3 regions of the Enterobacter sp. 186315 genome follow, and region 3 is predicted to be linked to each of the others. Evidence: riboswitches for the same ligand, from Rfam matches in the RefSeq annotation. Region 3 holds a riboswitch; each other region holds the start of a gene.
The links. A riboswitch is a leader RNA that binds a small molecule or an ion and turns the genes downstream of it on or off. The one in region 3 is predicted to bind thiamine pyrophosphate.
Positions count from the first base shown of each region.

Region 1: linked by a shared signal. The riboswitch ahead of thiM (hydroxyethylthiazole kinase) and the one ahead of thiB (thiamine ABC transporter substrate binding subunit) in region 3 are both predicted to bind thiamine pyrophosphate.
Region 2: linked by a shared signal. The riboswitch ahead of thiC (phosphomethylpyrimidine synthase ThiC) and the one ahead of thiB (thiamine ABC transporter substrate binding subunit) in region 3 are both predicted to bind thiamine pyrophosphate.

Region 1 is NZ_JBPTTK010000007.1:156,516-167,242, reverse strand. Features, by position in the region: gene ACSVHP_RS10555 (polysaccharide biosynthesis tyrosine autokinase) at 1-1,366, shown strand, start outside; gene ACSVHP_RS10550 (pyridoxal phosphate-dependent decarboxylase family protein) at 1,407-2,873, opposite strand; gene ACSVHP_RS10545 (diaminobutyrate--2-oxoglutarate transaminase) at 2,892-4,268, opposite strand; gene ACSVHP_RS10540 (hypothetical protein) at 4,815-5,171, opposite strand; gene ACSVHP_RS10535 (hypothetical protein) at 5,199-5,429, opposite strand; gene ACSVHP_RS10530 (hypothetical protein) at 5,511-5,783, opposite strand; partial or broken gene ACSVHP_RS10525 (hypothetical protein) at 6,472-7,410, shown strand; gene ACSVHP_RS10520 (hypothetical protein) at 7,533-7,802, shown strand; gene ACSVHP_RS10515 (hypothetical protein) at 7,827-8,768, shown strand; TPP riboswitch at 8,956-9,052, shown strand; gene thiM (hydroxyethylthiazole kinase) at 9,088-9,858, shown strand; gene thiD (bifunctional hydroxymethylpyrimidine kinase/phosphomethylpyrimidine kinase) at 9,855-10,655, shown strand; gene ACSVHP_RS10500 (GntR family transcriptional regulator) at 10,698-10,727, shown strand, end outside.
Region 2 is NZ_JBPTTK010000031.1:13,683-24,409, forward strand. Features, by position in the region: gene ACSVHP_RS21670 (sensor domain-containing diguanylate cyclase) at 1-1,130, opposite strand, end outside; gene thiH (2-iminoacetate synthase ThiH) at 1,447-2,580, opposite strand; gene thiG (thiazole synthase) at 2,580-3,347, opposite strand; gene thiS (sulfur carrier protein ThiS) at 3,349-3,549, opposite strand; gene thiF (thiazole biosynthesis adenylyltransferase ThiF) at 3,533-4,288, opposite strand; gene thiE (thiamine phosphate synthase) at 4,275-4,916, opposite strand; gene thiC (phosphomethylpyrimidine synthase ThiC) at 4,916-6,811, opposite strand; TPP riboswitch at 6,890-7,002, opposite strand; gene rsd (sigma D regulator) at 7,057-7,554, opposite strand; gene nudC (NAD(+) diphosphatase) at 7,650-8,423, shown strand; gene hemE (uroporphyrinogen decarboxylase) at 8,462-9,526, shown strand; gene nfi (deoxyribonuclease V) at 9,536-10,207, shown strand; gene ACSVHP_RS21725 (YjaG family protein) at 10,249-10,727, shown strand, end outside.
Region 3 is NZ_JBPTTK010000002.1:318,818-329,544, reverse strand. Features, by position in the region: gene leuL (leu operon leader peptide) at 347-433, shown strand; gene leuA (2-isopropylmalate synthase) at 525-2,096, shown strand; gene leuB (3-isopropylmalate dehydrogenase) at 2,096-3,187, shown strand; gene leuC (3-isopropylmalate dehydratase large subunit) at 3,190-4,590, shown strand; gene leuD (3-isopropylmalate dehydratase small subunit) at 4,601-5,206, shown strand; gene ACSVHP_RS03900 (sugar efflux transporter) at 5,243-6,421, opposite strand; gene sgrT (glucose uptake inhibitor SgrT) at 6,541-6,693, opposite strand; gene sgrR (HTH-type transcriptional regulator SgrR) at 6,782-8,437, shown strand; TPP riboswitch at 8,474-8,574, shown strand; gene thiB (thiamine ABC transporter substrate binding subunit) at 8,606-9,589, shown strand; gene thiP (thiamine/thiamine pyrophosphate ABC transporter permease ThiP) at 9,565-10,727, shown strand, end outside.

The sequences.
Region 1 (10,727 bases), on a different contig from region 3:
GCGCGCGCAGCTGGAGGATGCAGAAAAGCGGCTCAACAGCTATCGCCGGCAGCGGGATTCGGTCGACCTGAATCTGGAAGCCAAATCGGTGCTGGAGCAGCTCGTTAACGTCGATAATCAGCTCAACGAGCTGACCTTCCGCGAGGCGGAAATCGCGCAGCACTTTAAAAAAGATCACCCGAACTACCGCGCCCTGAGTGAAAAGCGTCATACCCTGGAGGATGAGCGCGGAAGGCTAAACCGGCGCGTGTCGGCAATGCCCACCATCCAGCAGGAGATCCTCCGTCTGAGCCGGGAAGTGGACTCCGGGCGCGCCATTTACCAGCAGCTGATGACCCGCCAGCAGGAGCTGAACATCTCCCGTTCCAGCACCATTGGCAATGTACGCATCATTGATGAGGCGCTGACCAGCCCGGATCCCGTAAAGCCACGCAAGATGCTGACGGTGGCGCTCGCCACCCTGATGGGGCTGATGTTCGCCGCCGTTTCGGTGATGGCGAAAGCGGTGCTCAGGAAGGGGATCGACTCCCCCGACCGGCTGGAGGCGCAGGGGATGAACGTCTACGCCACGCTGCCGCGCTCCGCCTGGCTGTGGCAGAAAACCCGCTTCAGCAGAATGCCGTTCTTCTGCGCCACGGAAAAACACCAAACCACCAACGTGCCGTTTCTGCCCGTCGACAGGCCGCTGGATATTTTTGTTGAAGCGGTAAGAGGGCTACGCACCAGCCTGCACTTCGCGATGATGGATGCCGATAACAACATCCTGATGTTCAGCGGCCCGGCGCAAAACTGCGGCAAAACGCTGGTCAGCACCACCCTCGCGGCGCTGGTGGCGCAGGTTGGCGAGCGCGTGTTGCTGGTGGATGCGGACATGCGTAAAGGCTATGTTCACAACATTTTTGAGCTGAGCAATGAGGCGGGTTTATCGGACGTACTGTCCGGGAGAGTGGTGTTTCAGCAGGCGGTTCAGACCTACGCGGCGTCCGGTATTGACGTGGTGACCTGCGGCCAGGTGCCGCCCAATCCGTCCGAACTGCTGATGCACGATCGCTTTAAAAAGTTCATGCAGTGGGCGAGCGAACAGTACGACATGGTGATTGTGGACACGCCGCCGATTCTGGCAGTGACCGACGCGGCGCTGGTGGGCAGCATTGCGGCCTCGACGCTGCTGGTGGCGCGCTATAACGTGACCAGCGTGAAGCAGATGCTGGTCTGCACCCGGCGGCTGCAAACCATGAACGTCAACGTTAAAGGCGTGGTGTTGAATGACGTGGTGAAGTCGGCGGTCAATGGCTACGCCTCGGGCTACAGCCTGCATGAGGATGCGGTGATGGAAAACGCGGGAAGTCGGGGGAGGGGGAGATAAAAAAACGGGTGCGGACAGCGGTCCACACCCGTCAGAGCGGTTACTTCGCCATTACTTCCTGCGCGGTACGCTCAACCAGCGACAGCAGGACCTGAATGTCCTCCAGCGTCACGGTTGGGTTCAGCAGGGTCAGCTTCAGGCAGGTGATACCGTTATGCTCGGTTACGCCCACGTTCGCACGACCGGACTCAAGCAGCGCATCGCCGATCTTCTGGTTCAGCAGGGCGATACCTGCGTCATCCATCTGCGTTTCTGGACGGAAGCGGAACAGCACGCTTGCCAGCTGCGGCTGCATCACCAGCTCAAGAGCAGGCTGCTCTTTAACATAGGCCGCAACCTGCTGCGCCAGCGTCACGCCGTGATCGATGATCGCCGCGTATTGCTCCTGACCCAGCGCTTCCAGGCTCATCCACAGCTTCAGCGCGTCGAAACGGCGCGTGGTTTGCAGAGACTTGGAGACCAGGTTCGGTACGCCCGCTTCTTCGTCGAACTCAGAGTTCAGATAGGCCGCCTGATAGCGCATCAGCTCGTAGTGACGCGCTTCTTTCAGCAGGAACGCGCCGCAGCTGATGGTCTGGAAGAACTGCTTGTGGAAGTCCAGAGTCACGGAGTCCACCAGCTCAATGCCGTCCAGGTAGTGACGATACTGCTCAGACATCAGCAGCGCGCCGCCCCAGGCCGCATCAACGTGAACCCAGATATTCTGCTTCGCCGCCATTTCAGCAATGGCGCGCAGCGGATCGATAGCACCGGCATCGGTAGTACCCGCCGTCGCGACAATCGCCAGGATCTGCTCGCCGTTCGCGTTGCACTGTTCGATTTTCGCGGCCAGATCGCTGAGATCCATACGCGAGAATTCGTCCGTTTTCACCTGCACCACGGACTGGTAGCCCAGACCCATCAGCGCCATGTTTTTCTGCACGGAGAAGTGCGCGTTTTCGGAACACAGCACGCGAATTTTGCGCAGATCGCCCACCAGACCGTCCTGCTGAACGGAGTGACCCTGACGCGCGAAGAACGCGTCACGCGCCAGCATCAGGCCCATCAGGTTGCTCTGGGTACCGCCGCTGGTGAAGACACCCGCATCGCCAGCCTGATAACCCACGCGGGTACGCAGCCATTCGATCAGTTTAATTTCGATGATGGTTGCGGACGGGCTTTGATCCCAGGAGTCCATGCTCTGGTTTGTGGCGTTGATCAGCACTTCTGCCGCCTGGCTTACGACCAGGCTTGGGCAGTGCAGGTGCGCCACACACTGAGGATGGTGGACGGACAAGCTGTCTTTCAGGAAGAACTCAACGGCGCGTTCAATCGCCGCTTCGTTGCCCAGACCTTTCGCATTGAAGTCCAGCTTGATGCGGTCGCGCAGCTCGGCGACCGTTTTGCCCTGGTACATCTCAGGCTGTTTCAGCCACTGCATCACAGCCTGAGTGCTTTGTTCAATCGCCTGCTGGTAAGCGTCGATGCTCTTAGCAGAGGAGAACAAAATTGGGTTTGAATCAGACATCGTATTCAACAACTCCGGTTAGGCCGGGCGAACGCCCGCAGCAAGCAGCGCCTGCTCGAATTTATCCAGGAACACTTTCAGCTCGTCATCGCTGATCAGCAGTGAAGGCAGCAGGCGCAGCACGATACCGTTACGGCCACCGCGTTCCAGAATCAGACCATTTTCGAAGCACTTCTTCTGGATCAGCGCAGACAGCTCGCCGTCGCCCGGGAAGCAACCCATATGGTCAGCCGCTTCGTTTGGCTTGACGATCTCGATACCGATCATCATGCCCAGACCGCGCACGTGGCCGATTACCGGATAGCGTTTCGCCATCTCTTTCAGCTGGCCTTTCAGCCATTCGCCCTGAGCGGCAACTTTGCCGGCGATGTTCTGATCTTTGAGGATTTTCAGCGTCGTCAGACCGGTTGCCATCGCGAGCTGGTTGCCACGGAAGGTGCCGGTGTGGTGACCAGGTGCCCAGGCATCGAACTGCTTTTTGATACCGAGAACGGCCAGCGGCAGACCGCCACCGACGGCTTTGGACATCACGATGATGTCTGGCTCGATACCCGCGTGTTCAAAGGCGAAGAATTTACCGGTACGGGCAAAGCCAGCCTGAACTTCGTCGAGGATCAGCAGAATGCCGTGTTCCTGAGTCACTTTACGGATGCGTTGCAGCCACTCGGCCGGAGCCGGGTTCACGCCGCCTTCGCCCTGAACCGCTTCCAGAATAACGGCCGCAGGTTTGCGCACGCCGCTTTCTACATCGTTAATCAGGTTGTCGAAGTAGTAGGTCAGCGCTTTCACGCCCGCTTCGCCACCGATACCCAGCGGGCAGCGGTATTCGTGCGGGTAAGGCATGAACTGCACTTCTGGCATCATGCCGTCGACCGCTTCTTTCGGAGAGAGGTTGCCGGTCACGGACAGCGCGCCGTGGGTCATACCGTGGTAACCACCAGAGAAGCTGATGATACCGCTACGACCGGTCACTTTTTTCGCCAGCTTCAGCGCCGCTTCAACGGCATCCGCACCGGAAGGACCGGTGAATTGCAGGCAGTACTCTTTGCCCTGACCCGGCAGCAGTGAGAGCAGGTATTCGGAGAACGCGTCTTTCAGAGGCGTTGTCAGATCCAGGGTATGTAACGGCAAGCCGCTGGTAATGACATTTTGGATGCTTTTCAGCACATCAGGATGATTATGTCCAAGCGCGAGGGTGCCTGCGCCTGCTAAACAGTCAAGGTATTCTTTATTATCTGCATCGGTGATCCACACGCCGTCTGCTTTAGTAATCGCTAAAGGCAGCTTGCGCGGATAACTCCTGACGTTAGATTCAAACTCGGCCTGACGGGCCAGATAGGTTTCGTTGCTTTTATGGGCATCTACAGTGTCAATACGGACTTTATCCGTCATCATATCACTCCTACAACCGCCGCTTCGTTATGAGCAACGATTGAATAAAAAGTTAAAAAACAGATGGGGCCTGAAAAAAACGCCGCCAATATAGAGCCTTTTGCCACGGGGCTCAATGGTTAATTTGTTTACTGTTTTGTTACGCAGCAGTTAGGGGAGGCAGCATCATAAATCCCGGTCATAGGTACAGGGGTTTTATAGTGTAAAATCAGCAGGTTGAAACACCTCTGACCTCTGTGTAAAGGTACTCATTAGAGTGTTACAAATCGTGCCTTTTTTTGATCTAAAAAGAGGCTTGACGCCCCCTGAAGATAATAACTTCTACGTAGCCTGACGGCTGGAGGCGGTCAAAAGCGGGATGAGGTGATTCTTATGCTGCTAAGTACATTGATTTATTATCGTAAAATAAATAACGCCCATAAAAAAGCCAACCGCAACCAGCCCTAGCGACACGAGGGTGCTACAAAGGATTAATTTCATTACGTTGAGATCATTACAGAGGAAGAGATTATCAGCGCTGAAATAGTGGCGGCCTGTGCCGCCAGTATTTTATTTCGTTAACTGGCTATTCACGACCTTATCGTTTTCAACCACTAAGCGTAAAATATACCCGCTCTTGTGCCATTCGCCATTATTCGGCTTCCAGCCTTTAGACAGCAAATATTCCGCCACGTCGGAAATGGGTTTATTCATGGCATACGCCGCATCAGCAGACAGCGCTTTATAGCCTGAGCCCGCTTTGGCGTTCTGGGCTTTGGTTTTGGTGATGTCACAGGTCCCGTTGGCATCGCTCACCTGCGTACAGCCAGAGTGCTCCAGCTGCGCGCGGTATTTTGCGCTAATCGCGTGAGCAGGCGAAATGGCTACCACAGATAAGAGAGCTAACAGCGCTAGTTTCATTTTCATAACGACGTTCCTTTAATGATAAAGATATCAGTGGTGCTTTTTCTTTTCTTTTGAATCGCTTACCGCATCATGGGCGTTGGCATAAGCCGCCGCCATCGAGGCATTATTGATGGACGCCTGCCGCGTTTGCTCCCCAATGTAACAGGCATCCAGGCTGACGCCTGTGGCCTGGCATTCAGCGATGCGCTGTTGCGGAGTAGAGCAGCCTGTTAACAGGGTAGCCCCTGCCAGGGCGATTAACATGATTTTTATTTTCATATATTTACGTCGTTATATTTTTGCTATCAACATGGATTAATTAACGGTGTCGCTTAACGCGCCGACGTCAGAGTTTATAAATCAGGCATAACGTCCTGAACGACCAGCCTGAGTCGTCTTATCAGATGCCACTTCAAGAGCGTTATTTTGTCTTTTCCAGAGGGCGGTGAAAGCTGGCGTTTCTACCCTCCTGATTAGAACCCGTGGACCGGCATTCCCGTTGTCGCCTGCGCCTTGCGTTTCGACGATGCTGACGCTGTCCCATTCGAACTTCACTTTGCATAGCGCAGTGTAAGCATGAGCCACGGTTACGCCAGACACAGCCAGAGCAATAATTGTTTTGTTCACTCGCATGTAAAACACCATCATTAACGTATTGGGTAGGTTCAACTGGCTTGCTTTGCGGCATGGACAACGCTCTTCTAAGGGCCTGCGCCAAAGAGGTTAAAAGCGGTCAAAACGCCCTTTAGTTTCGTGACTGAACTATCAATTAAAGCCAAACTGATGATCTTGATCTAAATCATGTGTCTAATGAATAGGTTTAAGGTCATGTTATTGTTTTTGTTAATGTTTACATTGAGTTGGGAGTTGCCGCTTTCGGATGCTGAATGAGGATAAGGGCTTGATTGGCATCTGGTTGTGCTGTTTTTATAACCAGTTTGAGAACGACTTAATGTTTCAGGTGAAAGAGGCTAAGGCGATTAATGAAGGCGCGGGCAGGGCGTTGAGGCAAATAAAAAATTTTCCCTGCCGGCGTTCATCACGCTCTTAACCTTCCAAGCGAATAAAAGAGATGCGTGAAAAACGTGTTGCTTCCGGCCTTTTGCCCCGGGAGAATGATTGATACAGTTTATGTTTAAGTAACTGATTGAATAAATTGTAATTTTTCTCGGGGGCCTTCTTTGTGAGGGCAGAGAAATACCCGTATTACCTGATCTGGATAATGCCAGCGTAGTCCTGGCGACTATCATCATATAAATCAAAAGATTATTACTCCTTTTCGTCCCGTATTGTCCAGCCGTAACACATTGAGGCTCTCCAAATGGGACACAAAACCATTCGCCACACCGTTAAACGTAACGGGGTTTATTATGTTCGTTTTCGCTTGCCTGATATTAAGTTTTTCCGTTAGTCGTTAGAGACTGACAGCCACACCAGGCGCAGTTGCTCATGTCTTTTGCTTCTCCTGTAATTCCTTTGGTTCAACGTGGAACCATCCAACCGGATCACTTCGGTAGGCGTCTTTCTGAGTATGGCAATAGTTTGAAGCAGCAGAACGAACAATGGCTGGCGCAACAATTTCTGAATGATGTGCGGCGCCATATTCAGCCAATGGTTGCTCAGGAAGACCGCGAGGTTGTCACTCCTTCGCGAAATGAGGAAGAACACACTGAAGCTCAACCAGAACACGTGTTAACAATGGCTGGCGTGTGGAATATGTATAAAGATGAGAAAGCCCAAAACTGGACGAAGGCAATTTAACAGGCCAATGAGCGCTTTATGGAAGTCATGTTAATTGTCCTCGGTGCATCAACAGAAGTAACGAAGATAACCAAGCAGGACATCATGCAGGTGATGGAAGTTGTTGAAAACATGCCAAAGCGCGTTGTACAGCCTTATCGGTCGATTACTGTTCAGCAACTAACCGAGTGGGATTTCCTTGTTTCGTTAACCATCAATGGAAAGTGAAGATTTTCTAGCCTGTGTCGGGTAAGAACATGCATAAAATCGGCAAGGTCTTGGCTGATGTCCGTGATCAGCTGGGTATTTCGTATCTTGATGATTGTGGACAGCGCCGACTGGCAAATTCATTCCGGCAAACCATGATTTTAACCTATTAAGCTGGCAGGGTTGTAACTTGGCACATCTGCAACAGGTAATCGTTCATGAGAAAAGCGGATCAGGAATCACCCAGGATTATCTGCATATGTTTCCTTTATTTTCAGTCTGCTATTTGAATGATGGTCTTCACTGGGAATGATGAAATCAAAATTTTGTCTACCATTTTGATGCCGATCAAAAAAGTCTTTAGGAATCATCTTGAAATGGAGGTTCAGAGTATTCATATAGTTTGAGTATTCATTTCAAAAGGAAATTGGATCTATGGCAAATTGCGAAGATCAGCATCGTTACTGGGATTTTTTTGAAAAGCTTCCTGACGATCAAGGAGGAATGGGTAGACATAAATGTTGTGGTTGCGCGTATGAAAAAGGTTATGAAGCAGGTATAAGGCGCGATGAAACACTTTGGATTAATTTAGATTCCCTTCCTGAAAGCCAAGCTGGAAATGTAAGGCATAAGAGCCCGCATGCTGCCTATGCTCAGGGGTATCTTGACGGAATATCTATGTCTTATGGAAAAAGTAATCGTTGATGAAACTTATCGAAGGGAGAAGAAATGACTAGCCGAAGAATTGCTTATGCCTATTACGATCCAAAATGGAACAAATCAACGATGCCAATTGTAGCGCTAAACAGAGTTGAAGTTGAGCCGTTGGAATATGAAGCAGAAATGAAAGGATATCTTCACTGTCCTTCATGCTATGAACCTTTGTTAAGAGTTCCAGGAGATCCAGCTGTGTCTATCATGGCGAATGGCGCTGAAGCTCTTTTTAGACACTACCCTGATGAAGACGCACCGTATTGCCGTTTACGAAGTGGGATCATGGTTGGGAAAAAATACGATAACGAAGCCGAAGCAGCACAAGCCGTTGAAGATGGTGAACTTATTATTATTAGTGGTTTCAAGCAAGAGCGGCCTCAGAATAACGCAAGACAACATGATGAGGAACATGCTGAACTGGTTGAAACAGAATTTGAAAGTGAGAATGGGCCGCCTGTTAATGTTCCTGCCTCTAGGCATGAAGGCCAGACCTTCAACCTACCAAGTAAGGTGACAAGCGTTCAATCGTTGTGCACCAATTTTCGCCAAAACTACTATCGAGATATCCACGTTGCGGTAGGGGACCATGTATATCATTATGTTTTAGCAGAGTCTTTGAAAGAGGCTGCTGAGATCGATTCTGAAGATGATATTCCCAATTTTTATTTTGGAGAAATTGTACGCATAGATCGATTTGAACATAACAGTCACGTATTTTTGAGGCACCCTAGGCTTGTTGGCAATGTCGATTTCAGAATATCTGCCAGTAATGGTGATTTGGATGCCAGAGGAATTACTCAGGCAAACGCATTGAGGCGGATTCTGCTCTTTTTTGGAAAAATAGCCTCATGTGGTGCAGGATACTGGTCCAAAGATAAAACGTGGGGAGAAATTGCCATACTTCCAGCGAAGTATGAGGATTTTCTTCGTACGAACTACAGACGTGACGAAGAGTAATTTTCAACATGTTTCAAATAGCAGGGGCATTTTTTTTTGCCCCTGACTAGCGTCAGTGTAATTGTCACTCATCCTTTCACACATTGCCCAAAAGGTTCGCTTTAGCCGTTTACAGCACTTCCCGCTAGCATTACTATCCCGTTCAGAGATTAATGAGAAGCATTAATCTCAAACTTTTGATTTTGTAGTAAATGACTCGGGGTGCCCTTCTTTGTGAAGGCTGAGAAATACCCGTATTACCTGATCTGGATAATGCCAGCGTAGGGAAGTCAGATGCCTTCCCGGACATCGCTTCTTCACGCAAGGCAGGAGCGATACCATGCAGCCTGACCTGCTCGATCTACACGTTTTACATCAGTTCCGAACCCGTTCTCCGCTTACCCACTGTATGACCAACGATGTCGTACAGACGTTCACGGCCAACGTGCTGCTGGCGCTTGGCGCGTCACCTGCGATGGTGATTGAGGCCGAAGAGGCCGAGCAGTTCGCCGCGCTGGCGGACGCGCTGCTCATTAACGTCGGCACGCTCACCGCGCCCCGGGCGCAGTCGATGCGCCGGGCGATTGAAAGCGCCGTGGCGGCAGGCAAGCCCTGGACGCTCGATCCGGTTGCGGTGGGGGCGCTGGCGTTTCGCACCCGCTTTTGCCAGCAAGTTCTCTCCCTCCAGCCTGCCGCCATTCGCGGTAATGCCTCCGAAATCCTCGCCCTTGCCGGGATGAGCGCGGGCGGGCGCGGCGTGGATACCACCGATACCGCCGCCAGCGCGCTGCCTGCGGCACAGGCGCTGGCGCGGCAGACCAACGCGATTGTGGCGGTGACCGGGGAGGTGGATTACATCACCGACGGGCAGCGCACCCGGTCGATAGCGGGCGGCGATCCGCTGATGACCCGCGTGGTGGGAACGGGCTGCGCGCTCTCGGCGGTAGTAGCGGCCAGCTGTTCGCTACCCGGCGACAGGCTCGACAACGTGGCGGCGGCCTGCGGCTTTATGAAACGCGCCGGCTCGGTTGCCATAAGCCACTCTCGCGGCCCGGGCAGCTTCGCCAGCGCGTTCCTCGATGCGCTCTACGCGCTGGAGGATCGCGCATGAAGCGAATCAACGCATTAACCATTGCCGGGACCGACCCGAGCGGCGGGGCGGGGATCCAGGCCGATCTCAAAACCTTCTCGGCGCTGGGGGCGTACGGCTGTTCCGTTATTACCGCGCTGGTGGCGCAAAATACGCGCGGCGTGCAGTCGGTGTACCGCATCGAGCCTGATTTTGTGGCGGCGCAGCTCGATTCGGTGTTCAGCGACGTGCGCATTGATACCACCAAAATCGGGATGCTGGCGGAAACGGATATCGTCGAGGCGGTGGCGGAAAGGCTCAGGCGCTATGAGGTGCAAAACGTGGTGCTCGATACCGTGATGCTGGCGAAAAGCGGCGACCCGCTGCTCTCATCCTCGGCGGTGGATACGCTTCGTAAAAAGCTGCTGCCGCAGGTGGCGCTGATCACGCCAAACCTGCCGGAGGCCGCCGCGCTGCTCGACGCGCCGCATGCGCAAAACGAGCGCGAGATGAAAGCCCAGGGCCACGCGCTGCTGGCGATGGGCTGCGGGGCGGTGCTGATGAAAGGCGGTCATCTTGATGATGCCGAAAGTCCGGACTGGCTCTTTACCCGCGACGACGAGGTGCGTTTTACCGCCCCGCGCGTGCAGACCAAAAACACCCACGGGACGGGATGTACGCTCTCGGCGGCGCTGGCGGCGCTGCGCCCGCGCCATCAGAACTGGGGCGATACGGTACAGGAGGCCAAGACCTGGCTTTCTGCCGCGCTGGCCAAAGCCGATACTCTGGAGGTGGGTCACGGTATTGGGCCGGTTCATCATTTTCATGAATGGTGGTAGATCGTATACTGGCAGGAAACCTCACGCCTGAGAAAAACAGAGATGGAACAAGCGCATACCCGGTTAATCGAG
Region 2 (10,727 bases), on a different contig from region 3:
AGGGCAGCCACGTCGCTGTCAAAGGCGCGGCGGTTTTTACAGCCGGTGAGCGCATCGTGCGTGGCCTGGCGAACATAGGCCTCCTCACGCTCTTTATTGCTCTGGATGGTATGGCTGAGCATTGCTTCAAGGCGCGGCGCCTGACTGACATCCCCGGTTTTTATTGCGTTGATGATGTTCATCAGCACGGTACGGGAGGCATGACGCAGGTACAGACCAAACAGAACGATAATCAGCGCGGCCAGCGCAAATCCCCACCCAACAATCGTGGTCTCATGGCGGGTAGTCTCGCTGAGCGTCGCGTTCGATACGCGGTAAATCACGAACCAGTCCGGGTTGGTGAAGGAGTAGTAGTAATACCAGGTCTTCGTTTTCTTGTCGTAAATATGCCCCTCGCCGCTGGTCATTTTGTCCATCAGCGCTTCGCTCACGTACTGCTTAAACAGCGCGCCGGTATCCGGGTGTAACACCACGGCACCGTCGCGCTCGACGACAAAAAATTCGCCCTGAACGGGGGCCACCATCTGACGCAGGGTATAGCCCATCGAGGTCAGGTCCAGGTGAAACGCGAGCGAGCCTTTGAGCCGTCCTTCCGGGGAAATAACCGGCTTATAGACCGTCACCGTCGGATGCTCGGTGAAATAGTCCAGATAGGGATGGGTATAGTGGCTGAAGGTGCTGGCTTCGGCCTGCCCGACAAACCACGGGCGCGTACGGGCATCGTAGCCCTTACTTTTCTCCGTCAGGCGCACTTCCGGCGCGCGCAGGTAGTGCCCCTCGGTGTCGGCCAGCGAAATAGAGGAGACCGACGGCATCAGGTTTTGCAGATGCATTAACACCTGCAACCCCTCTTCGGGATTGGCAACAACCGTCTGATCCAGCCGGTTATTGCGCGCGAAGAAGGTCGCCGCGCGCCCCAGAATGTAGTCGTTCTCCCGCAGGATAGATTCGGTATAGTTCACCGCCAGGTTATGGGTGAAGTTTCCGTTAATCTTATGATAATCATCGAGAAAATCATTCCGCTGAGTCAGCATGATAAACGCAGCGATCAGGCCAAAGCTGAATAATATCCCTGCGAAGCTAACCATGATTGGCCTGGTGAACGAGAGTTTTTTGGTATGAAGTGCCATGAGTCTTGCATCTGTCCAGATGAGGTAAAACGTGAGTGCAACTGATCTCCCTTCAGCATAGTCGTTGCCGCCATGCTGATGACGAATTATACAAAATCTTGTCCCCGGCGAGATGATTTCGCTTAAGAAAAATTGATTAATTCAAATTTTCTTAAGTGTGGGCAGGGGGCAGGGCGAAACGAGGAAGAAGCTTTTCGCCCTGGTCAGCGTCCGTTGCTGACGAAGCAAGAATAAAAAAACCGGGCGCTGCACGGCAATCACCCGGTTTTGAACTTACGAGGCGGCTCGTAGAGTTTCTTTGTGATTACATCCCCTTTCAGCGCGGCTGCGAGGCTCTTCCCAGCCAGCTGTCCCAGTCTTTCCACACCGGCTGCAACCCCTGCGCCGCCAGCGCGTCGGCAACGGCTTCCGGGCGTCGGTCGTCATGCGGGGCAAATTGCTCCAGCTCAGGATGGTTATCGGCGTAACCGCCCGGCTGCGTTTTGGAAAAGGCGCTTACGTTGTTAATGGCAAGGGGGATCACGCGGTCGCGAAACGCTGGCGATTCCCGCGTGGAGAGCGACAGTTCCACCTCCGGCGCGAGCAGGCGAAACGCGCAGATAGTCTGCACCAGCTGGCGTTCATCCATCAGCGACGCAGGCTCAATGCCCCCGGCACAGGGGCGCAGGCGCGGGAACGAGACCGAGTAGCGGCTTTGCCAGTAGTGCTGCTGTAGCCAGAGCAGGTGCTCCGCCACCATATAGCAATCCACCCGCCAGCTGTCGGACAGCCCGCTCAGCGCCCCCAGACCGATTTTGTCGATCCCCGCGCGCCCGAGCCGGTCCGGCGTTTCCAGCCTGAAAAAGAAATCCTGCTTTTTGCCCTTCAGGTGATGCCGGGCGTACATCGCCTCGTGATAGGTTTCCTGATAGACCATCACCCCGTCCAGCCCCAGCGTCTTCAGCTCCCCGTATTCGTCCTGAGACAGCGGCTGCACCTCCATCTGTAGCGACGCAAATTCCCGCCGTATCGCCGGGAGATGCTGGCGAAAATAGTCCATCCCCACCTTTCCCTGATGCTCGCCGGTCACCAGCAGCAGATGCTCAAACCCCATCTCGCGGATGGCTGCACACTCGCGCGCAATCTCATATGTATCGAGCGTTTTGCGCTTAATGCGGTTGCTCATGGAAAAGCCGCAGTAGGTGCAGTCGTTGGCGCACAGGTTGGAAAGATAAAGCGGCACGTAGAAGCTCACCGTGTTGCCAAAACGCTGGCGGGTGAGCCGCTGCGCCCGCTGGGCCATTGGCTCCAGATACGCGCTGGCCGCCGGAGAGAGCAGGGCCATCAGGTCGTCGCGGGACGGGTGACGGGCCGCTAACGCCCGCTCCACGTCCGCCGGTGTTTTGCCGTTGATGCGCAGGCGAATATCGTCCCAGTCGAGCTGCCGCCAGCGGTCGGTAAAGGTGGTCATCAGAAGGCCTCCAGAAAACCGGTCAGCGGGCTGGTGGCCTGCGCCTGCGCGCTGCGCGTGCCGGGACCGGACTCCCGCGCCAGCAGCCCCGCCTCAACCGCCAGGCGAAACGCGCGCGCCATCGTCACCGGATCGTCAGCCACCGCAATGGCGGTGTTCACCAGCACCGCGTCGGCCCCCATCTCCAGCGCCTGCGCGGCGTGGCTCGGCACGCCAATCCCCGCGTCAACCACTACCGGCACCGTCGCCTGTTCGATGACGATCTCCAGCATCGCCCGGGTTTCCAGCCCCTGGTTGGAGCCAATCGGCGCGCCCAGCGGCATCACCGCCGCGCAGCCGACCTCTTCCAGCCGCTTGCACAGCACCGGATCCGCGCCGCAGTAGGGCAGGACCGTAAAGCCCTGTTTAACGAGCGCTTCCGCCGCTTTCAGGGTTTCAATCGGATCGGGCAGCAGCCAGCGGGCGTCCGGGTGGATCTCCAGCTTCAGCCAGTGCGTGCCCAGCGCTTCTCGCGCCAGCTGCGCGGCAAAAATGGCCTCTTCCGCCGTTTTGGCGCCGGACGTGTTCGGCAGAAGCGTCACCCCCGCCGCCAGCAGCGGCGCGAGGATCGCATCGCCGTGGTTGCGCAGGTCAACGCGCTTCATCGCCAGCGTCACCAGCTGGCTGCCGCTCTCGCGGATGGCGTCTACCATCAGCTGCGGTGAGGCGAATTTTCCGGTGCCGGTAAAGAGGTGTGACTCAAAGGTTTTGTCGGCAATACGTAACATCTCAACCCCCTGCGATAACCTGAAAAAGCAGGATGCTGTCGCCTTCGCTCACCTGCTGATGTTCCCACCGCTCGCGCGGCAGGATCTGTTGATTTAGCGCCAGCGCGGTGCCCGGCTTAAGCTGGCGCAGCCTGTCGAGCAGCCCCGCCACGGTGAGATCGTCGTCGCACGTCATCGGCTCATCGTTAAAGAGAATGCGCATGGTGGCCTCCGCATACCGGACAGTGGCTGGCCCGGTGCAGGGCCAGGTGCCGCCAGCCGCCGGAGCGGGCGTCGAACAGGCGCAGCGTGTTGCGCTCCGTGTCCATGCCGCAGAGCAGCTTGATGGCTTCCAGCGCCTGAAGCGTTCCCATCACGCCCACCACCGGGCCAAGAATGCCCGCCGTGCGGCAGTTGCGCTCCGGCTCGGCATCGTCTGGCCACAGGCAGCGGTAACATCCCTGCGCCCACGGCGGCGTCAGCACCATGAGCTGCCCGCCAAAACCCACCGCGCTGGCGCTCACCAGCGGGATATTCTGCGCCACGCAGGCGGCGTTAATGGCCTGCCGCGTAGCCATGTTGTCGGTGCAGTCCAGAACCACATCCGCACGCGCCACTTCGCGACGCAGGTTTTCGCCGTGGAGGCGCTCCTGAAGGGCAATCAGCTCGATATCCGGGTTCAGCTGGTTCAGCCGCTGCCGGGTGATCTGCGCCTTCGGCTGGTTAACATCGTCCGTGGTAAAGAGGATCTGGCGTTGCAGGTTGCTGAGGTGAACTTCGTCGTCGTCCGCCAGCACCAGCGTGCCCACGCCTGCACCCGCCAGATACAGCGCGGCCGGTGCGCCTAAGCCCCCCAGACCGACAATCAGCACCCGGCTGGCGAGCAGCGTTTGCTGCCCGTCGATGGCGATATCCTCCAGCAGGATCTGGCGGCTGTAGCGCATAAAGTCACGATCGTTCATCACCCGCTCCTGCCAGCGTTAACAGCTGCGCGGTGGCTGCCTGCCAGTCAGCGGCCTGCGTGATGGCGCTGACCACGGCGATACTTCCCACGCCGGTTTCCAGCACCGCCGGGGCGCGTTCAAGGCTAATCCCGCCGATGGCGACGGTCGGGTAATCGGCCAGACGCTCGATATGGCGAGCAAGCTGCGCCAGCCCCTGCGGCGCCGACGGCATCTGCTTGGTCTGCGTCGGGAAGACGTGGCCGAGGGCGATATAGGACGGACGCGCGGCGAGGGCGATATCAATTTCCATGTCATCGTGCGTTGACACGCCGAGCCGCAGCCCCGCCTCGCGAATGGCGCTCAGATCGGTGGTCTCCAGATCTTCCTGACCCAGATGCACGCCGTAAGCGCGGTGCTTAATCGCCAGCCGCCAGTAGTCGTTGATAAACAGCCGGGCGCTGTACTGCCGCCCCAGCACAACGGCGGCGACCACGTCGGCCTCTACCTCGTCATCGCGCTTATCCTTGATGCGCAGCTGAAGGGTGCGAACGCCGGCCTGTAGCAGACGCTCAATCCACATCACGCTGTCCACCACCGGGTAAAGGCCGAGCCGGAAGGGAACCGTTGGGAAATCGGGCTGGTACATTATGCCTCCTCTTTTTTGAGGTAGATCTCGCCGCCTTTCGCGCGGAAGTTCTTGGACATCTCCGCCATTCCCACCTCGATGGCCTGGGCGGCAGCGTAGTCGCGCACCTCCTGGCTGATTTTCATCGAGCAGAATTTTGGCCCGCACATGGAGCAGAAGTGCGCCACTTTGCCGGACTCCTGCGGCAGAGTTTCGTCGTGATAAGCGCGGGCGGTGAACGGGTCGAGGGCCAGGTTGAACTGATCTTCCCAGCGGAATTCAAAGCGTGCCTTCGACATGGCGTTATCGCGGATTTGCGCCCCCGGATGGCCCTTCGCCAGATCCGCCGCGTGGGCGGCGATTTTGTAGGTGATCAGCCCCTGCTTCACGTCCTCTTTGTTCGGCAGGCCGAGGTGCTCTTTCGGCGTCACGTAGCAGAGCATCGCGCAGCCAAACCAGCCAATCATCGCCGCGCCAATCCCGGAGGTGAAGTGGTCGTAGCCCGGCGCGATATCGGTGGTCAGCGGCCCCAGGGTGTAGAACGGCGCTTCGTGGCAGTGCTCCAGCTCTTCGGTCATGTTGCGGCGGATCATCTGCATCGGTACGTGTCCCGGGCCTTCAATCATCACCTGCACGTCATACTCCCAGGCAATTTTGGTCAGCTCGCCCAGGGTATGCAGCTCGGCAAACTGCGCTTCGTCGTTGGCGTCCTGAATCGAGCCGGGGCGCAGGCCGTCGCCCAGCGACAGCGAGACATCGTGGGCCGCGCAGATTTCGCAAATCTCGCGGAAATGTTCGTAGAGGAAGTTTTCCTGATGATGGGACAGGCACCATTTCGCCATGATCGAACCGCCGCGCGAGACAATCCCGGTCAGGCGTTTGGCGGTCATCGGCACGTAGCGCAGCAGCACGCCCGCGTGGATGGTGAAGTAATCCACCCCCTGTTCGGCCTGCTCCAGCAGCGTATCGCGGAAGGCCTCCCAGGTGAGGTTTTCTGCTATGCCGTTCACTTTTTCCAGCGCCTGATAAATCGGGACGGTGCCGATCGGAACCGGGCTGTTACGCAAAATCCACTCGCGGGTTTCGTGGATGTAACGCCCGGTGGAGAGATCCATCACCGTGTCCGCGCCCCAGCGGGTTGACCACACCAGCTTTTCCACCTCCTCTTCGATAGACGACGTCACGGCAGAGTTACCGATGTTGGCGTTCACCTTCACGAGGAAGTTGCGGCCAATAATCATCGGCTCGGATTCCGGGTGGTTGATATTGGCGGGAATAATGGCGCGCCCGGCGGCCACTTCGTCACGCACAAACTCCGGGGTGATATTTTCCGGCAGGCGCGCGCCAAAGCCCTCGCCCGGATGCTGGTGGCGCAGCACCTCGCTGCGGATGCGCTCGCGGCCCATGTTCTCGCGGATGGCGATGAACTCCATCTCTGGGGTCACGATCCCCTGACGGGCGTAGTGCAGCTGGGTCACGCGTTTGCCCGCTCTGGCGCGTTTTGGCGTCAGCAGGCCGGTAAAACGCAGTTCGTCCAGACCGTCGTCAGCAAGGCGTTCCTTGGTATACGCGGAGCTTTGCTCGTTTAGCGCCTCGCTATCGGCGCGGGCGTCAATCCACGGCTGGCGCAGCTTTGCCAGCCCCTGCTGCACGTTAATCGCCACCTCAGGGTCGCCGTAGGGGCCGGAGGTGTCGTACACCGGGATTGCTTCGTTCTCTTCAAACTGCGGGTGCTCTTTGCTGCCGCTGATAAGGGTAGGGCTTAGCTGGATCTCACGCATCGGCACGCGAATATCCGCCTGGGAGCCGGTAATGTAGATCCGTTTTGAGTTGGGGAAAGCGGTGCCTTCCAGAGTGTCGATGAAGCGTTGTGCGTTTGCGCGCTGTTCGCGGCGGGTCAGTTTTGTGGCAGACATAGCTCATTCCAAAAGTGAAGGACGTGGCTTGTCAGACGACGGATGAAGCAAGAGGAGATCGCCCGGAGGCGATACAACAGCAGATAGACTCTTGTTCCCTTCGCAGGTATTAGCCTGATCAGGTTCCGCGGATCCCGAATTAACGGTCTCAGCCTGCGTTTTGGCAACGCTAGGCACTCCGACAAGAAAAATCCCCCTCCGAAGAGGGGCGAATGTTTGTAAACTACTCGTTAACGACTCAGAACTCAAGCGGGTGGCGCGACGTTCTCTTCGTTGCCGAGCTTCAGATTGTTATCCAGCGCCAGGCAAATAAGCTTATCCTCCAGCGTGAAGCGCTCTTCCAGCGCCTCGCCCAGATCGGACAGCGCCTGCTGGAACTCAAGATAGTTATCGTGATCGATAGCGTTCTCAAGCGTGGAGTCGTAGTAATCCATAATCTGCTGGGTATTGTCCTCCAGCTGCGGATAAAGCCTCGACGCGGTTAATGCGAGACCTGTGCCTTCCATTTCGCGGATAATGCGCTCATAAATATTGAAATGGCCGTCGGACAGGTAGTCGACCAGGCTCTGACAAAAATCATCCAGCGCTTTTTCGTTCAGACGCATGTAGGATTCTTTGCCAGGCTTAATACCGACCAGATTGTAATAAGCAACGAGCAGATGCTTGCGCACATGTAGCCAGCGATCCACCAGTGTGTTACTTCCTCCAACGCGCTCTGTAAGGCTTTCTAGCTGGTTTAACATGTTCGACTCCACAAGGTTTAGAATTAACTCTGCGTACCCAAAATGTAATCACAATGCTAACAACATGTCAGTGAAGCGAAGGTAGTGCAATAGATATGGATCGTATTATTGAAAAATCAGATCGCGGCTGGTGGTTAGTCTGCCACGAACAAAAATTATGGCTTCCTGCGGGCGAAATCCCGTTTGGCGCGGCGGACACGTTCGATCTGGTGGGGCAACCTGCGCTCAGGATCGGCGAGTGGCAGGGCGAGTCGGTATGGCTGGTTCAGCAGGCGCGCCGTCAGGATATGGGATCCGTTCGCCAGGTGCTCGATCTGGATGTCGGGCTGTTTCAGCTTGCCGGTCGCGGCGTGCAGCTCGCGGAGTTCTACCGCTCGCACAAATACTGCGGCTACTGCGGCCACACCATGCACCCGAGCAAAACCGAGTGGGCGATGCTGTGCAGCCACTGCCGCGAACGCTACTACCCGCAAATTGCCCCGTGCATCATTGTCGCCATTCGTCGTGATGATTCCATTTTGCTGGCGCAGCACACCCGCCATCGCAACGGCGTGCATACCGTGCTGGCTGGGTTCGTCGAAGTGGGCGAAACGCTGGAGCAGGCGGTCGCGCGCGAAGTGATGGAAGAGAGCGGCATCAAGGTGAAAAACCTGCGCTACGTCACCTCTCAGCCGTGGCCCTTCCCGCAGTCGCTAATGACCGCCTTTATGGCTGAATACGACAGCGGCGAGATCGTCATCGACCAGAAAGAGCTGCTGTCGGCGGACTGGTATCGCTACGACGATTTACCCCTGTTACCGCCGCCGGGCACCGTGGCGCGTCGCTTAATTGAAGATACTGTGGCAATGTGTCGGGCCGAGTATGAGTAATGTTACACTGGAGCCATGACGCTTAAGGAACTGCAAAAATGACCGAACTGAAGAACGATCGTTATCTGCGCGCGCTGCTGCGCCAGCCCGTTGATATCACCCCCGTGTGGATGATGCGCCAGGCAGGCCGCTATCTGCCAGAGTACAAAGCCACGCGCGCGCAGGCGGGCGATTTTATGTCGCTGTGCAAAAACGCCGAGCTGGCCTGCGAAGTGACGCTCCAGCCGCTGCGCCGTTTTCCGCTGGATGCTGCGATCCTCTTCTCGGACATTCTGACCATTCCTGATGCGATGGGCCTCGGCCTCTATTTCGAAACCGGCGAAGGCCCGCGTTTCACTTCGCCTGTCAGAAGTAAAGCCGACGTCGATAAGCTGCCGATCCCCGATCCGGAAGACGAGCTGGGCTACGTGATGAACGCGGTGCGTACCATTCGCCGCGAGCTGAAAGGCGAAGTGCCGCTGATTGGTTTCTCCGGCAGCCCGTGGACGCTGGCGACCTACATGGTGGAAGGCGGCAGCAGCAAAGCCTTCACCCTGATCAAAAAGATGATGTACGCCGAGCCGCTGGCCCTGCACGCGCTGCTCGACAAGCTGGCGAAGAGCGTCACCCTCTATCTCAACGCGCAAATCAAAGCGGGCGCGCAGTCGGTGATGATTTTCGATACCTGGGGCGGGGTGCTGACCGGGCGTGATTATCAGCAGTTCTCGCTCTACTACATGCACAAAATCGTCGATGGCCTGCTGCGTGAAAACGAAGGCCGTCGCGTACCGGTGACCCTGTTCACCAAAGGCGGCGGTCAGTGGCTCGAAGCGATGGCGGCGACCGGCTGCGATGCGCTGGGTCTCGACTGGACCACCGACATCGCCGATGCGCGCCGTCGCGTGGGCGACAAAGTGGCGCTACAGGGCAATATGGATCCGTCTATGCTCTACGCGCAGCCTGCGCGTATCGAAGAAGAGGTGGCAACCATTCTGGCCGGTTTTGGTCAGGGCGAAGGCCACGTCTTTAACCTCGGTCACGGCATCCATCAGGATGTCCCGCCAGAACACGCTGGCGCCTTTGTGGAGGCAGTACACCGACTTTCTGCGCAATATCACAAGTAAGGAGTGGTTATGGATCTCGCGTCATTACGCGCTCAACAAATCGAGCTGGCCTCATCGGTTATCCGGGAAGATCGTCTGGATACGGACCCACCGCAGTACATTGGCGGCGCGGACGTGGGGTTTGAGCAGGGCGGTGAAGTGACGCGAGCGGCGATGGTGCTGCTGAAGTATCCCTCTCTTGAGCTGGTGGAGTACAAAGTCGCGCGTATCGCCACCACCATGCCGTACATCCCCGGCTTTCTCTCTTTCCGTGAATATCCCGCGCTGCTGGCAGCGTGGGAGCAACTTTCGCAAAAACCTGACCTGCTGTTCGTTGACGGACACGGGATCTCGCACCCGCGGCGCTTAGGCGTTGCCAGCCACTTTGGTCTGCTGGTAGATGTACCGACGATAGGCGTGGCGAAAAAGCGTCTGTGTGGCGCATTCGAACCGCTCTCCGCCGAGCCCGGCGCACTCGCGCCGCTGATGGATAAAGGCGAGCAGCTGGCCTGGGTCTGGCGCAGCAAAGCGCGGTGCAACCCACTGTTTATTGCCACCGGCCATCGCGTCAGCACGGACAGCGCGCTGGCGTGGGTGCAGCGCTGCATGAGAGGCTACCGTTTACCCGAGCCGACGCGCTGGGCAGACGCGGTGGCGTCCGCGCGTCCGGCATTCGTTCGTTGGCAGGAAATTCAGCGATGATTCAGGTAAACTGCGGCTAATTTTCGATTCGAGACATCATCATGTTACAAAACCCAATTCACCTGCGCCTTGAGAAGCTGGAAAGCTGGCAGCACGTCACCTTTATGGCTTGCCTGTGCGAGCGCATGTATCCCAACTACGCCGCCTTCTGCAAGCAGACGGGCTTTGGGGATGGCTTTATCTATCGCCGCATCCTGGACCTTATCTGGGAAACGCTGACGGTGAAAGACGCGAAGGTGAACTTCGACTCCCAGCTTGAGAAGCTGGAAGAAGCCATTCCCGTGGCAGATGATTTTGACCTGTATGGTGTCTACCCGGCTATCGATGCCTGCGTCGCGTTAAGCGAACTGATCCATTCCCGCCTGAGCGGTGAAACACTGGAGCACGCGATCGAGGTCAGTAAGGCTTCGATTACTTCCGTGGCGATGCTGGAAATGACCCAGGAAGGTCGGGAAATGACCGACGAAGAGCTGCGTGCGAACCCGGCGGTTGAGCAAGAATGGGACATTCAGTGGGAAAT
Region 3 (10,727 bases):
TGCTTAAAGTCATTAACAAACCGATATCATATTCTAAAAACCATTCCCCCCGCTATCATTCATGTTGCTTATAAATTAATGAATTAGAAAGGGTTTAATAATAAATTTTGTCAAACCAAAATATATGTTCAACTGATACGAAGTATTTGCAGGTTATTCTACACGTGAATAAATAGTCCAATAAAAGACAATTACGCTGCTGGCAAAACTAAAATCCAGCACAATAAGCTAAATCCCTCTCCCCCTTACAACCTTGAATTAGTCACCTTTTTAACGCCAGGGGTTGACATGAATCTTCGTATCCAGTACCACTAAAAGCATATCGCATTCATCTGGAGCACGATTCATGATCCGCAGCCATCGTTTCACCGGTCTACTACTACTAAACGCATCCTCTGTGCGCGGTAGACTGGCGGGCGACATTCAGCGTTGAATCGTCACCAGTAAGACTAAGAACCCGCGCCACTGCGCGGGTTTTTTTATGCTCGTAGCAAGGCGCCCTAAGACTGACAAGGACCTAACCCATGAGCCAGCAAGTCATTATTTTCGATACCACATTGCGTGACGGTGAACAGGCATTACAGGCAAGCCTGAGCGTTAAAGAAAAACTCCAGATCGCGCTGGCCCTCGAGCGTATGGGCGTTGACGTGATGGAAGTGGGTTTCCCGGTCTCTTCCCCGGGTGATTTTGAATCCGTACAAACTATCGCTCGCGCCGTCAAAAACAGCCGCGTGTGCGGCCTGGCGCGCTGTGTAGAGAAAGATATCGACGTTGCGGCAGAGTCGCTGAAAGTTGCCGAAGCATTCCGTATTCATACTTTTATTGCCACCTCACCGATGCACATCGCCACCAAGTTGCGCAGCACGCTGGACGAGGTGATCGAACGCGCGGTGTATATGGTGAAACGCGCCCGCAACTATACGGACGACGTGGAATTCTCCTGTGAAGATGCGGGCCGCACGCCAATCGAAGATTTAGCGCGCGTCGTCGAAGCGGCAATCAACGCCGGAGCCACAACGATCAATATCCCGGATACCGTTGGCTACACCATGCCGTTTGAGTTCTCCAACATCATTACCGGTCTGTACGACCGCGTCCCTAACATTGATAAAGCGATTATCTCCGTTCATACCCACGACGATTTAGGCCTCGCGGTCGGCAACGCTATCGCCGCCGTCCACGCCGGTGCTCGTCAGGTTGAAGGCGCGATGAACGGTATCGGCGAACGTGCGGGTAACTGTTCGCTGGAAGAGGTGATCATGGCGATCAAGGTGCGTAAAGACATCATGAACGTCAACACGCGCATTAATCACAACGAAATCTGGCGTACCAGCCAGACCGTCAGCCAGATCTGCAACATGCCGATCCCGGCGAACAAAGCGATTGTCGGCACCGGCGCGTTTGCCCACTCCTCCGGCATTCACCAGGACGGCGTGCTGAAGAATCGCGAAAACTACGAAATCATGACCCCGGAATCTATCGGTCTGAACCAGGTGCAGTTGAACCTGACCTCCCGTTCCGGCCGCGCGGCGGTAAAACATCGCATGGAAGAGATGGGCTACAAAGACAGCGACTACAACATGGATCAGCTGTACGACGCGTTCCTGAAGCTGGCCGATAAAAAAGGCCAGGTCTTCGACTACGACCTGGAAGCCCTGGCGTTCATCAACAAGCAGCAGGAAGAGCCAGAGCATTTCCGCCTGGATTACTTCAGCGTTCAGTCCGGCTCCAGCGATATCGCCACGGCGTCCGTCAAGCTGGTGTGTGGTGAAGAGGTGAAAGCCGAAGCCGCCAACGGTAACGGCCCGGTCGATGCCATTTATCAGGCCATTAATCGCGTGACCGATTACGACGTCGAGCTGATTAAGTATGACCTGACCGCCAAAGGCCAGGGCAAGAACGCGCTGGGTCAGGTGGATATCGTGGTCAATTACAACGGCCGCCGCTTCCACGGCGTGGGTCTGGCGACCGACATCGTCGAGTCCTCCGCAAAAGCGATGGTTCACGTGCTGAATAACATCTGGCGCGCCGCCGAAGTCGAAAAAGAGTTGCAACGCAAAGCTCAGAATAAAGAGAACAACAAGGAAACCGTGTAATGTCGAAGAATTACCATATTGCTGTGTTGCCGGGTGACGGAATTGGCCCGGAAGTGATGGCGCAGGCATTGAAAGTACTGGAAGCCGTTCGTACGCGTTTTGCGATGAAAATTACCACCAGCCACTACGACGTTGGCGGGGTCGCGATTGATAACCACGGCACGCCGCTGCCGAAAGCGACCGTTGAAGGCTGCGAAAATGCGGATGCGGTGCTGTTTGGCTCCGTGGGCGGCCCGAAATGGGAACATCTGCCACCGGCAGAGCAGCCAGAGCGCGGCGCGCTGCTGCCGCTGCGTAAGCACTTTAAGCTGTTCAGCAACCTGCGTCCGGCGAAGCTGTATCAGGGCCTGGAAGAGTTCTGCCCGCTGCGCGCCGATATCGCCGCTAACGGCTTCGACATTCTGTGCGTTCGCGAGCTGACCGGCGGCATCTACTTCGGTCAGCCGAAAGGCCGCGAAGGTAGCGGCCAGCATGAAAAAGCGTTTGATACCGAGGTTTATCACCGTTTTGAGATCGAACGCATTGCGCATATCGCCTTTGAGTCCGCGCGCAAACGCCGCCACAAGGTGACCTCGATCGATAAAGCGAACGTGTTGCAGTCCTCGATTTTGTGGCGCGAAATCGTTGGCGAAATCGCCAAACAGTACCCGGACGTAGAGCTGTCGCACATGTATATCGACAACGCGACCATGCAGCTGATTAAAGATCCGTCCCAGTTCGACGTGCTGCTGTGCTCCAACCTGTTCGGCGATATTTTGTCGGACGAGTGCGCGATGATCACCGGCTCCATGGGCATGTTGCCCTCGGCGAGCCTGAACGAAGAAGGCTTCGGTCTGTATGAACCGGCCGGCGGCTCCGCACCGGACATCGCAGGTAAAAACATCGCGAACCCGATTGCGCAGATCCTCTCCCTGGCTCTGCTGCTGCGTTACAGCCTGGATGCGGGCGATGCCGCAACGGCGATTGAAAACGCCATTAACCGTGCGTTAGAAGAAGGCATCCGTACCGGCGATTTAGCGCGCGGCACGGCGGCAGTCAGTACCGATGAAATGGGCGACATCATTGCCCGCTATGTCGCTGAAGGGGTGTAATCATGGCGAAGACGTTATACGAAAAGTTGTTTGATGCGCACGTGGTGTATGAAGCTGCCAATGAAACCCCGCTGCTCTATATCGACCGCCACCTGGTTCACGAAGTCACCTCTCCACAGGCGTTTGACGGCCTGCGCGCGCACAAGCGTCCGGTTCGTCAGCCGGGTAAAACCTTCGCGACCATGGATCACAACGTATCCACCCAAACCAAAGACATTAATGCGTCGGGTGAGATGGCGCGTATCCAGATGCAGGAACTCATCAAGAACTGCAACGAGTTCGGCGTTGAGCTGTATGACCTGAACCACCCGTATCAGGGCATTGTTCACGTCATGGGGCCTGAACAGGGCATTACCCTGCCGGGAATGACCATTGTCTGCGGCGACTCGCACACCGCAACCCACGGCGCATTTGGCGCACTGGCGTTTGGGATTGGCACCTCAGAAGTTGAACACGTTCTGGCTACGCAGACCCTGAAGCAGGGCCGTGCCAAAACCATGAAGATTGAAGTGAAGGGCAAAGCGGCCCCGGGCATTACGGCGAAAGATATCGTGCTGGCGATTATCGGCAAAACCGGTAGCGCGGGCGGTACCGGGCACGTCGTTGAGTTTTGCGGCGACGCGATCCGCGACCTGAGCATGGAAGGCCGTATGACCCTGTGCAACATGGCGATTGAGATGGGTGCAAAAGCGGGCCTGGTTGCGCCTGACGACACCACCTTCAACTACGTGAAGGGCCGTTTGCACGCGCCAAAAGGCCAGGATTTTGCCGATGCCGTCGCGTACTGGAAAACCCTGAGCACCGATGAAGGCGCCGCATTTGATACCGTCGTTACCTTGCAGGCAGAAGAGATCGCCCCGCAGGTGACCTGGGGCACGAACCCGGGTCAGGTCATTTCCGTTAACGACAGCATTCCCGATCCGGCCTCGTTCGCCGATCCGGTTGAACGCGCCAGCGCGGAAAAAGCCTTAGCCTACATGGGGCTGAAGCCGGGCGTGCCGTTGACCGATGTCGCGATTGATAAGGTCTTTATCGGCTCCTGCACTAACTCCCGCATTGAAGATCTGCGTGCCGCCGCGGAAATCGCCAAAGGCCGTAAAGTGGCTCCGGGCGTGCAGGCGCTGGTGGTACCTGGCTCCGGCCCGGTGAAAGCCCAGGCAGAAGCGGAAGGCCTGGATAAGATCTTTATCGAAGCCGGTTTCGAGTGGCGCTTGCCTGGCTGCTCCATGTGCCTGGCGATGAACAATGACCGCCTGAACCCGGGCGAGCGTTGCGCCTCCACCAGTAACCGTAACTTTGAAGGCCGTCAGGGCCGCGGTGGGCGTACCCACCTGGTCAGCCCGGCAATGGCCGCCGCTGCGGCAGTATCCGGCCATTTCGCCGACATTCGCAGCCTGAAATAAGGAGACAATCATGGCAGAGAAATTTACCCAACATACGGGCCTGGTTGTCCCTCTGGACGCGGCCAACGTCGATACCGACGCAATCATTCCTAAGCAGTTTTTACAGAAGGTAACCCGCACCGGTTTTGGCGCGCACCTGTTTAACGACTGGCGTTTTCTGGATGACAAAGGCGAGGTGCCTAATCCCGAGTTCGTGCTGAACTTCCCGGAATTTAAAGGCGCATCGATTCTGCTGGCGCGGGAAAACTTTGGCTGTGGTTCATCGCGTGAACACGCACCGTGGGCGTTGACCGACTACGGCTTTAAGGTGGTTATTGCACCGAGCTTTGCCGATATTTTCTATGGCAACAGCTTTAACAACCAGCTGCTGCCCGTCACGCTCAGTGATGAGCAGGTCGACGAACTGTTCGCCCTGGTTCAGGCCAATCCGGGCATTTCGTTTGAAGTGGATCTGGAAGCCGAAGTCGTCAAAGCCGGAGATAAAAGCTACAGCTTCAGCATTGATGCCTTCCGCCGCCACTGCATGTTGAACGGCCTGGACAGCATTGGCTTGACGTTGCAGCACGAAGAGGCGATTTCCGCCTACGAGAATAAACAGCCTGCGTTTATGGGCTAAATGAAACGGGCCCGCCTGCTGCGGGCCTTTTTTTTATCAGATATCTTTCACACGACACGTCAGCGCCAGCGTCACCAGCGAAATCGCCGCAATCACCCAGTAAACCGACGGGTGCCCGTAACTCTGCGCCAGCGCCCCCTGAATAACCCCCGCCAGAATCACGCCGGTGGAGATACTGTTGGTAAACAGCGTCGTGGCCGATCCGGCGCGTCCGGGCATCAGGTCCTGGAACCAGAGCATCCCGATCCCCGCGACAATCCCGATAAACACGGCATTAAACAGCTGCAACGCCAGCAGCGCCTCGCGTGTATGGAAGAAAATCAGCCCCAGATAGAACAACACTCCAGCCCCCACCGCGACGATCATCATCGCGCGCTTGCCGAAGCGCTTAACGTAATAGCCCGCCAGGATCATCGCCGGGATCTCAAGCCCTGCGGCGGTGCCCATTAAAATACCGGCCAGCTTATCCGGCAGGCCCAGCGTGCTGCTGATCCACAGCGGCATATCAATGATGTACATGGTGTTGCAGGTCCACATCAGCGTGGAGGCGATAAACAACATGCGGACGTTTTTGTCCTTCCAGCCGCTCACCTCGGTTAACGGCTTATCCGTCGTTTGCTCGACCCGCGCCACCGACGGCAGCGCAAACGCTATCAATGCCAGACTGATGACGAAGATCCCCGCCGCGATGCTGAACATCATCGTAAAGCCGTAATTCAGCGCCAGCATAAACGCCAGCGGCGGGCCAATCACCCACGCCAGCGAAAGCTGGGCACGCATCACCGAGCTGAACATCACCACTTCCCGCGCAGAGTTATCCGCGTATTCACGCGCCAGGGCGAAAAGCTGCGGCATGGCGGTATTCGCCAGCGATGCCAGCAGCACGCCGCAGGTAAGCAGCGTCATATAGTGGCGGTTGAAGGCGAATAACAGGGCGTTACCAATTGCCATCGCACAGCAAAAGAGGATCAGTTTGCGGCGATCGCCCTGGCTGTCGGAACGCTTTGCCAGCCACAGGCTAACCAGGATCCCGGCGATGGCGTTGACGGTATAAAACAGGCCGACCCAGAACGGCTGCGCGCCGACCTCACGGCTCAGAAACAGGCTCAGGGTGGGTGCCTGTAGCGCCCCGGCCACGCCCATCATAAAGGCCACCAGCATAAAAGCGGCGTACACGCCGTTCAGGCGGCGACCCATCGTCATCAACCAGAGCATACAAAATCCTTGTGAAAGCCGTTCGATATGGGCAGGAATACTAAACGAAAAAAGCCAGCAAAAACATTTTGCTGGCCGGTGATTAGCACCAATACTCAGTCACACATGATCGAGGCGAGTTAGCGAGAAGAGGTCGGATTCGTAACATCCCACTGCATCAGATCTTCCAGCATTTTCAGCCGCTGCTCAGCAGACTGGCGGGCCAGCCAGGACACTCCCTTTGTCGCTGAAAAATAGCGTTGGTAAAACTGACGTGCGGTTGACCTCTTCATAATTTACCTCCTCGCTTCATCGGGAAGAATTATTGGCCTAATATAGGGATTAATAAATTGCTGATTTTTTGTCAGGAGTTCCTCTTTTATGCCCTCTGGTCGTCTGCAACAACAATTTATCCGCCTCTGGCAGTGCTGCGAAGGGCAGTCGCAGGAAACCACGCTGAACGAGCTGGCCGAGCTGCTGAACTGCTCGCGCCGCCACATGCGCACCCTGCTCAACACCATGCAGCAGCAGGGCTGGCTAAGCTGGGAGGCGGAAGCAGGACGCGGCAAGCGCTCGCGTCTGACCTTCCTCTACACCGGGCTGGCGCTACAGCAGCAGCGGGCGGAAGATCTTCTTGAGCAGGATCGAATCGATCAGCTGGTTCAGCTTGTCGGCGATAAGGCCGCCGTTCGGCAGATGCTGGTGTCGCACCTCGGCAGAAGCTTCCGTCAGGGGCGGCACATCCTGCGGGTTGTCTATTACCGTCCGATGAAAAACCTGTTGCCCGGCAGCGCCTTACGCCGCTCTGAAACCCACATGGCGCGGCAGATCTTCAGCGGGCTGACGCGCATAAATGAGGAAAACGGGGAACTGGAAGCGGATATCGCCCACCACTGGCAGCAAATTTCCCCCCTGCACTGGCGCTTCTTCTTACGCCCCGGCATTCATTTCCATCACGGCCGCGAGCTGGAGATGAGCGACGCGATCGCCACTCTGGAGCGCGCCCGCAGGCTGCCGCTCTATTCGCATATCGTGCGTATCCACTCTCCCACCGCCTGGACGCTGGACATCGAACTGTCGCAGCCGGACAAATGGCTGCCGTGGCTGCTGGGATATGTCCCGTCAATGATTTTGCCTGCCGAATGGCACTCCATGGCCAACTTCGCCAGCGTGCCGATTGGCACCGGGCCCTATTCGGTGGCGCGCAATAACAATAATCAGCTTAAGATCCGCGCGTTCGACGACTACTTTGGTTATCGCGCCCTGATCGACGAAGTTAACGTCTGGGTTCTGCCGGATATCAACGAAGAGCTGAGCGTCGGACTGACGCTTGAAGGACCAACGCGCGGCGAAAAGGCGGTGGAGAGCCGTCTTGAAGAGGGCTGTTACTATCTGCTGTTTGACAGCCGCACCCATCGCGGGGCAAACAGGGAGGTGCGAAAGTGGATAAGCCACATTCTCGCACCGGCAAACCTGATTTATCACGCGGAAGAGCAGTACCAAACCTACTGGTTCCCGGCTTACGGCCTGCTGCCCCGCTGGCACCACGCCCATCCGCAGCAGTGCGAAAAGCCGGCCGGGCTGGAGTCCATCACCCTTAGCTACTACCGCGAACATGTCGAGCACCGTTTTATCGCCAGGATCATGTCCAGACTCCTCGCCGCGGTGGGGGTAACGCTGGAGATCCGGGAGATGGATTACGACGACTGGCACCGTGGCGACGAGGTCAGCGATATCTGGCTGAACAGTGCTAACTTTACCCTGCCGCTCGATTTCTCCCTGTTTTCGCACCTGTATGAAGTGCCGCTCATTCAGCACTGTATTGAACGGGACTGGCAGCAGGATGCCACGCAGTGGCGCGCGGGGGAGATGAACCTGGCCGTGTGGTGCCAGCAGCTGCTGGCGGAACAGTCAATTGTGCCGCTGATCCACCACTGGCTGATGATCCAGGGCCAGCGCAGTATGCGCGGCCTGCGGATGAATACCCTCGGCTGGTTTGATTTTAAATCCGCCTGGTTTGCGCCGCCGGAGCCATAATGCTTTCGCAATATTCACCAAATCATTACAATACTGTCGTTCTCAACGGGGTGCTGCATCACTGATGTGCGCTGAGATAATACCCGTCGAACCTGATCCGGATAACGCCGGCGAAGGGATTTGAGGCTGTCTCTCAAAATCCTTTGCCACTCAACTTTGAGGTGCAAAGTGTTAAAAATAGTTCTTCCCCTGCTGGCGCTGTTTGCGCTGCCTGCTTTTGCGAAACCCGTTCTGACGGTCTACACCTACGACTCCTTTTCTGCCGACTGGGGCCCTGGCCCGGTGGTGAAAAAAGCCTTTGAAGCCGACTGCAACTGCGAGCTGAAGTTCGTGGCGCTGGAAGACGGCGTTTCGCTGCTCAACCGTCTGCGCATGGAAGGCAAAAACAGCAAAGCCGACGTGGTGCTTGGTCTCGATAACAACCTGCTGGATGCGGCCTCGCAGACGAAACTGTTCGCTAAAAGCGGCGTCGCGGCGGATGCCGTTAAGGTGCCCGGCGGCTGGAAGAATGACACCTTCGTGCCGTTCGACTACGGCTACTTTGCGTTTGTTTATGACAAGAACAAGCTGAAAAACCCGCCAAAAAGCCTGAAAGAACTGGTCGAAGGCGAACAGAAGTGGCGCGTCATTTATGAAGATCCGCGCACCAGCACCCCGGGCCTCGGCCTGCTGCTGTGGATGCAAAAAGTGTACGGCGATAAAGCGCCGGAAGCCTGGCAGAAGCTGGCGGCGAAAACCGTCACCGTGACCAAAGGCTGGAGCGAAGCCTACGGCCTGTTCCTCAAAGGGGAGAGCGATCTGGTGCTGAGCTACACCACCTCCCCGGCCTACCACATTATTGCCGAGAAGAAAGATAACTACGCGGCGGCCAATTTCGCGGAAGGTCATTACCTTCAGGTGGAAGTCGCTGCGCGCACCGCCGCCAGCAAACAGCCTGAGCTGGCAGAGAAGTTCCTGAAGTTTATGGTCTCCCCGGCGTTCCAGAACGCTATCCCGACCGGCAACTGGATGTACCCGGTCACCGACGTTGCGCTGCCAGCAGGCTTTGAAAAGCTGACAAAACCGCAGACCTCGCTGGAGTTTACGCCGCAGCAGGTGGCCGCACAGCGCGCCGCATGGGTAAGTGAATGGCAACGCGCCGTCAGCCGCTGATCCCCGGCTGGCTGCTCCCCGGACTGCTCGCCGCCGTTCTGATGGTGGCGGTCAGCCTGGGGGCATTTCTGGCGCTGTGGCTTAACGCGCCGGATAGCGATCTGCTCGCGCTCTGGCACGACAGCTACCTGTGGCACGTGATCCGTTTCTCGTTCTGGCAGGCGTTTCTCTCGGCGCTGCTGTCGGTGGTGCCCGCCATCTTCCTCGCCCGCGCCCTTTACCGCAGACGCTTCCCCGGCAGACAGGCGTTACTGCGCCTGTGCGCCATGACGCTGATCCTCCCGGTGCTGGTGGCGGTGTTCGGTATTTTGAGCGTTTACGGGCGTCAGGGCTGGCTGGCCTCGCTCTTTGCCCTGCTCGGCCTGGAGTGGAATTTCTCTCCCTACGGGCTGAAAGGCATTCTGCTGGCACACGTCTTTTTCAATATGCCGATGGCGACGCGCCTCTTTTTACAGGCGCTGGAAAGCATTCCCGGCGAGCAGCGTCAGCTTGCCGCCCAGCTGGATATGCGCGGCTGGTCGTTCTTCCGCTTCGTTGAATGGCCGTGGCTGCGCCGACAAATTCCCCCGGTCGCCGCGCTGATCTTTATGCTCTGCTTTGCCAGCTTCGCCACCGTGCTCTCTCTCGGCGGCGGGCCGCAGGCGACCACCATCGAGCTGGCTATCTATCAGGCGCTGAGCTACGACTACGATCCGGGCCGCGCGGCGCTGCTGGCGATCGTGCAGATGATCTGCTGCCTGGGTCTGGTGCTGCTGAGCCAGCGCTTAAGCAAAGCGATTCCCGTGGGACATAACCACATTGCGGGCTGGCGCGATCCGCAGGACAGCCTGCACGGTCGGATAAGCGATATCGTTCTGATTACGCTGGCGCTCCTGCTTCTGCTGCCGCCGCTGCTGGCGGTGGTGGTGGATGGGGTGAATCTGAACATGCTTTCGGTGCTGCAACAGCCCGTGCTCTGGCAGGCGACCTTTACCTCGCTGCGCATCGCTCTCGGAGCCGGGGTATTGTGCGTGCTGCTGACCCTGATGCTGCTCTGGAGCAGCCGCGAGCTGTACGCCCGCGAGCAACGCAAAGCCGGGCAGGCTCTGGAACTGACGGGCATGCTGATTCTGGCGATGCCCGGCATCGTGCTGGCAAC